Regions from separate parts of the Drancourtella sp. An12 genome, predicted to be linked through region 3. Evidence: predicted binding sites of a transcription regulator. Region 3 holds the regulator's gene; each other region holds the start of a gene.

Region 1 (2,275 bases), on a different contig from region 3:
ACCTCCACCGGAAAATACTCCAGATGCCGCAGGGCCCAGTCGCACTTCGGATCCAGAACCAGATTGAAATTCGGGCGTTCTTCCGATAAAAGCTCCTCTGCCGAAAAATGATAATACCGCAGAAGCCAGTCCGCCTGGTACAATCTATGCTCCCGAAGAAGCGGCGGCCCAAGGTCCGTCCTTGCAGGAAGGGCAGAATCTTCATTCACATGAACAAACGCCGAGTAAAACACCCTCTTTAACTCAAACTTCTGATAAAGAGACTCTGCCACACGGATAATCTGATAATCGCTCTCCGGTGTTGCCCCGATAATCATCTGCGTACTCTGTCCTGCCGGAACAAACTGCGGCGCGTGCCGGTACAGCGCAAGCTCATGTGTATTCTCCTCCCGTTTCTTCTGTACATATCGCATCGGAGATAAAATATTTTTCCGGCTCTTATGAGGTGCCAGAAGATGCAGGCTCTCAGCCGTAGGAAGCTCCAGATTAATACTCATTCTGTCCGCAAGAAATCCCGTCATCCGAATCAGATCCTGAGATGCACCCGGTATTGCCTTTACATGAATATAACCCTGAAACCGGTACTGTGACCGCAGCCGGTATAAAGTCTCATAAATCAGGCGCATCGTATAGTCCGGACTTTTCATAATACCGGAACTTAAAAACAATCCTTCTATATAATTTCTCCGGTAAAACTCAATCGTAAGACGGCAGACCTCATCCGGGGTAAAGGATGTCCGCTCCACATCATTGGACGCACGGTTAATACAGTACTTACAGTCAAAAATACATTCATTGGTAAACAGGATCTTTAAGAGGGAGACGCACCGTCCGTCCGGCGTAAAACTGTGGCAGATCCCTGCTTTCTCGCAATTCCCGATTCCAGTTCCGTCTCCCCTTCTCTGAGTGCCGCTGGAAGTACATGCCACATCATATTTGGCTGCGTCAGAGAGAATGCTCAGCTTCTCATACAGCGTCTTTTCTTTCTGAATCCGAAAACAATCCACGTATCTCCCCTCCTCTTTTCGAACATATGTTCTTTTTATTATGATAGCACATACGTTCGGCATGCGCAAGGAGAAATTAAAAAACTCCATACAGGCAATGTTCTGTCTGTACAGAGTTTCTGATTATTTCCATATGCAGTTTTTCTCCAGCACTTTTACGATTTCCTTTAATCCCTCTTCGTCTTCCTCGGAAAAGCGTCCCACAAGCGGGCTGTCAATATCCAGCACTCCAATGACGTCGTCTCCGTCGTGGATCGGAAGGACAATCTCGGAATTCGATGCGCTGTCACAGGCGATATGCCCTTCAAATTCATGTACGTCGTACACTCTGAGCACCTGATCTTTCTGTGCCGCGGTTCCGCACACTCCCTGTCCCAGAGGGATCCGGATACAGGCTGTCTTTCCCTGAAATGGTCCAAGGTAAAGCGCTCCATCCTCCATCAGATAAAATCCGGCCCAGTTCAGATCCGGGAGTATCTGCCAGAGTAATGCGGACGCATTGGCCAGATTCGGAATAGGACGGCTCTGCGTCCCCGTCAGTGCATCCATCTGTTCTTTTAAAAGGCGATAATCGATCATGATTCCAACACCTGTGCTGCATCGCTTAAGTATGCATTGTTCACCTGGTCAAAGGCTTCGTTTTCCACTGCTTCTGTCAGCTTCGGATCGATCGGAATCCGGCCGAGTACCGGAATCTCCAGTTCTTTTGCAATGTCTTCAATATGACTCTTTCCAAAGACCTCGATCTTCCGTCCGCAGTCCGGGCACTCCAGATAGCTAAAGTTTTCCACGATTCCAAGTACCGGAATATTCATGTCTTTTGCCATATGATATGCTTTCTTTACAATCATGCTGACAAGATCCTGCGGAGATGTCACAATTACGACACCGTCCACCGGAAGAGACTGGAATACCGTAAGCGGTACATCTCCGGTTCCAGGAGGCATATCTACGAAGAGATAATCTACGTCACCCCACATGACATCGGTCCAGAACTGAGTCACCACGCCTGCGATGATCGGTCCTCTCCAGATGACCGGGGTATCTTCTTTCTCCAGAAGCAGATTGACAGACATGATCTTCGTTCCGTCTTTTGCTACGCAAGGAAGCATTCCCTCTTCATTTCCAAGGGCCTGCTCATGGATTCCATACATCTTCGGGATCGATGGCCCTGTGATATCTGCATCCAGAATTCCCGCCGTATATCCTTTCTCAATCATCATTCTTGCAAGGGATGCCGTAACCATGGATTTGCCGACTCCACCTTT
Region 2 (2,275 bases), on a different contig from region 3:
CGGCGGTTCGCCCTCTTTCAGACCCGTCAGATGTCTAGAATAGTTCTCAATCCCGGAGCAGAATCCTGTTTCCCTCAGCATCTCAATATCAAAGTTCGTCCGTTCCGAAATCCGCTGCGCCTCTAAAAGCTTGTCTTCACTTTTGAAAAAACGGATCTGCTGTTCCAGTTCCTCCTCAATCTGTCCAAGCGCCCGGTCCATGTTTTCCTTTGATACCACGTAGTGGGACGCCGGGAAAATCGCGATGTGATTCAGCTCATTTTTAATCTCTCCTGTCAGAGAATCCACCTCTGTGATCCGGTCGATCTCATCGCCAAAAAACTCTATCCGAATGATATTTTCTCCCGATCCCGCCGGAAATACTTCCAGCACGTCACCGTGCACCCGGAATGTTCCCCGCTTAAAATCAATATCATTTCTGTCATACTGAATATCAATCAGTTTCCCGATCACTTCATCCCGGTCCTTGATCATACCCGGCCGCAGGGAAATCACCATGTTCTGATAATCGATCGGGCTACCAAGTCCATAGATACAGGAAACACTCGCTACAATAATAACGTCCTTTCTCTCAGACAGCGCCGCAGTGGCCGAATGCCGCAGCTTGTCGATTTCATCATTGATCGCTGAATCCTTGGCAATGTAGGTGTCTGAGGACGGAACGTATGCCTCCGGCTGGTAGTAATCGTAGTAAGAGACAAAGTACTCTACGGCGTTATGAGGAAAGAATTCCTTGAATTCACCGTAGAGCTGCGCGGCAAGTGTCTTATTGTGGGCGATAATAATCGTCGGTTTATTTAACTGCTGGATGACGTTTGCCATCGTAAATGTTTTTCCGGAACCGGTGACACCAAGAAGCGTCTCACACTGATTTCCCTCTTTGAAACCTTGAACCAGCTGTTCGATCGCCTGAGGCTGGTCGCCGGTCGGCTTGTATTCTGATACTAATTCAAAATGATCCATGATTATCTCCTTTATGAATCTAGTATTTTCATTCTCTTCCGCTATTATAGCAAAGTATAAAAAGAAAGTACAGAACAAACATTCGAATTCGTTCTGTACTTTAACTGAATCAATTATTCATATTACAATTAAAAATTGATTATTTCTTTAATTCCGTAATTTTTATTACTACCCTTATACATTCATCGCAGCAATTCTCTTTTGAAACATTCTCGACATGGCATTCTTCAACTCTAGCTTCCTCAATAAACTTAACAAAAGCTCGAGAGTAATACCTAGGGACATATCCCAATGTTTTTTGTTGCTCATTGACTACACGAATCGCATTTGCATCATGCGGATTATCAACTTCATGTTTCAGAAAAACTTCATCTCCTCTTGTAACTTGAATTGCCTCCTTACACTGATTACCATCACAGCCCAAATAATGCCTTGCTCCAGCCACATAAAATAATTTTTCAAAACTACTTTCATAATTTAAAATCGGATCAATAAATTGTAAATTATCAATCGGCAATTTAGCCCCACTCTTCTTTAGCAGCTGATACGAATCGTACTCTTCCAAATCATATTTTTTTAAAATTTTGTTGATATCTTTTCTTTTTCTATCTGGAAGCCTGCTGGCAAAAACAGGAAACAATTTTTCAGATTTATATACAACTTCTAATTTTTCAAATGATACTAAAGGTGTAAATCCAACTTTAAGAGCCTCTGTTATTTCTTCACAATATTGAAACTCATACTGTCCATTTTTTGTTAGCTGACCAACAATGTATTGTCGTCTATTTGAAGCACATTTCCAAATCAAATATAAATAGTCCTTGCCATCTTTAATTGCCACGTTACTCCTCCTCTCCAAAATAGACCGTTCTCAACATCTGCCTTTTTTCCAATAAATATTTTGAAATTAACTTTTTCTTACTATCTGATAATTCCTCTTTCGAATACACTTTTAGTATATCATAAATTTGTTCTTCCGTCATAATAGCAAAAATTTTTTTTGCAAAATCACATGTCTCGTCAAAATAGTTTTCTTTTAAATATTTCAGCACATTTAAGTGAGTTGGACGCTTTTCATCAAGCTCTTTACATCGAAGCAATGACCTTGATTTTGTATCAACTAGTGAGTTCCACCTAGTTTTATCTTTTCCAAAATAACCTGCTATCTGTTCTTCCGCAATATATGCACATAACGAAGAACTATTATCATACAATGGAGACCATTCCATTTTATCATCTTCTATAATAATTGCCCAGTTATTTTGATGTCTGTCTGAATTTCCTATTAAATAGTCAAACATTAGCATTTTCA
Region 3 (2,275 bases):
TTCCCTTGCCTACCTTCACACCCGCAATCTGGCCATTGACCCTATGACAGAGAAGACATATTTATACTATAAGAACTATCTGAACAAATAATCAAAAACAGGAGGAAGATGGATGAGCAACGCATTAGAAACATCAAAAAAGATGGCAGCCGCTGCCTGCCGTGCGCTGGACAGCAAAAAAGGCGAAGATATCCGGGTCATTGATATCTCGGAAATCAGTGTACTGGCCGATTATTTCATCATTGCAAACGGAAACAGCAACAGTCAGGTACAGGCTCTTGTAGATAACGTTGAGGAAGAGCTTGCAAAAGAAGGATATACCGTAAAACAGCGGGAAGGCTATGGCCTTGGGAACTGGGTGCTGCTCGATTTCGGAGATATTATCGTCCATGTATTTGATAAAGAAAACCGTCTTTTCTACGATCTGGAACGTATCTGGAAAGATGGAAAGACGATCTCCATGGAAGATCTGGAAAAGTAAATCCTGACAGGAGATGAAGAAAAGGCTGCGAACCTCAGGTGCTCGCAGCCTTTTGTAATATCAATATCCTTATCTCATAAATCTCAGCAGGCCGATCATCTTTCCGAGAATCGTAACTTCATCAACAATGATCGGATCCATGGCGTCATTCTCCGGCTGAAGCCGGTAGTGTCCGTCCTCTTTGAAAAACCGTTTCACTGTAGCCCCGTCCTCTACAAGGGCAACGACAATCTCGCCATTTTCCGCAGTCGGTCTCTGCTCGACCAAAATATAATCCCCGTCAAGAATTCCGACATTCACCATACTGTCACCGCGCACACGAAGGAGAAATGTCTGATTGTTTGGAAGGCGCTCTACCGGAATCGGGAAATAGTCTTCAATATTCTGCTCTGCCAGAAGCGGCTCTCCTGCAGCTACACGTCCGATAATCGGCACCTGTGCCATCTCGCGGCGTGTCAGATTAAACGACTCGTCCAGAATCTCGATCGCACGCGGCTTCGTCGGGTCTCGCCGGATGTACCCGTTCTTCTCCAGCGTCTCAAGATGAGAGTGGACAGAAGAAGTAGATTTCAAATGTACTGCTTCGCAGATTTCACGCACTGCCGGCGGAAATCCTCTTTCTAAAATCTGCGCTTTTATATATTCAAGAATCTCGGATTGCTTTTCTGTAATATTTCCGTTACCCATGGAATGTCCTCCTGCTTTTAATGTCTCTGTCAGACTACATACTTTTTTTCTATTTTATCACAGCAAGGTATAAAAGGCAAACAAATGTTTAGAAAATATGTTCGATCTGATTCCTTTTTGTAAAAAAAATAAGTGAATAAATATCTTGACTTCTATCTACCTTGCTATATAATGTAGACAAGAACCTTATTATACAAGGTAGAATGGAGGGAACGTTATGTTAAAAAAGAATGAGAAAAAAGGACTGATCATTTATTTGGGAACAGTATTTGGCATCACTTTGTTGATGGGCTTTCTGGTGAGAGCAGCTTTCCGAAACAATCAATCCGTTAGTATTTATGCCGGTGTACAGATGCTGTATCCTGCGATGGGAGTGATCATTGCAGGATTTTTCACACGCAAAGACCTTTTTCAGAAAATGAAACGCATTTACTGGACTTATCTGATCGCTGGAGTTGTCTGTATCCTCGCCCTTATACTTTACACCTTTTCCGGCAGTTCACTTTCAACCACGATGATATCTATTGCTGTAACAATCGGTGCGTTACTGATGTTTGTATGGATTTTTTTGATGGACAGTCCAACAAGAAATGCCTCTGGATTTGGTCTTGACAATAAAAATGTGCGAACTTTTATAAAATATGTGCTTCTGTTTTTGGCTTTCCAGATCATGGATATAGTAGTCAGTACCGTTTATCTGTTTTTCATCGGGGAACTTGCTTTCTCTGATTTGTCTCAGATGATCCACAGTGCACCATCAACTGCAGTTGTATTTTTAGTAAAATTATTCTTACTAATACCAGGGTTCTTTTTAAATTTCATGTGTTTCTGGGGAGAAGAGTACGGATGGCGGTATTTCCTGCAGCCGCTTTTGCAAAAAAGATACGGAATCTGTAAGGGGCTGGTCCTTGTTGGTGTGATCTGGGCGGTGTGGCATCTTCCGCTTACGCTCTATTATTATTCTCCGGAAGCACCAATGCAGGAAATGGTTTACCGGATTGTATTCTGCATCTGTCTTAGTTTTGTGATGGGATATTTTTATATGAAACTAAACAGCATCTGGCTTCCTGCCATCATGCATTATTTAAACAACGGAATGGGCGCCTT

What was found. The regulator LexA, encoded in region 3, represses DNA repair genes until DNA is damaged. The targets are predictions, from matches to a motif close to CNAACANNTGTTNG.
Region 1: a site for LexA is predicted at 1,027-1,040, ahead of B5E64_RS04705 (putative DNA modification/repair radical SAM protein). Genes of this name have one in related genera too.
Region 2: a site for LexA is predicted at 1,035-1,048, ahead of uvrB (excinuclease ABC subunit UvrB). Genes of this name have one in related genera too.

What each region holds. Positions count from the first base shown of each region.
Region 1 covers NZ_NFLO01000003.1:133,217-135,491, forward strand. The annotation lists gene B5E64_RS04705 (putative DNA modification/repair radical SAM protein) at 1-1,007, opposite strand, end outside; gene B5E64_RS04710 (GAF domain-containing protein) at 1,131-1,586, opposite strand; gene B5E64_RS04715 (Mrp/NBP35 family ATP-binding protein) at 1,583-2,275, opposite strand, start outside.
Region 2 covers NZ_NFLO01000009.1:102,028-104,302, forward strand. The annotation lists gene uvrB (excinuclease ABC subunit UvrB) at 1-963, opposite strand, end outside; gene B5E64_RS09975 (HIRAN domain-containing protein) at 1,103-1,804, opposite strand; gene B5E64_RS09980 (HipA domain-containing protein) at 1,806-2,275, opposite strand, start outside.
Region 3 covers NZ_NFLO01000005.1:157,841-160,115, forward strand. The annotation lists gene yqeK (bis(5'-nucleosyl)-tetraphosphatase (symmetrical) YqeK) at 1-91, shown strand, start outside; gene rsfS (ribosome silencing factor) at 113-481, shown strand; gene lexA (transcriptional repressor LexA) at 551-1,168, opposite strand; gene B5E64_RS07460 (type II CAAX endopeptidase family protein) at 1,386-2,275, shown strand, end outside.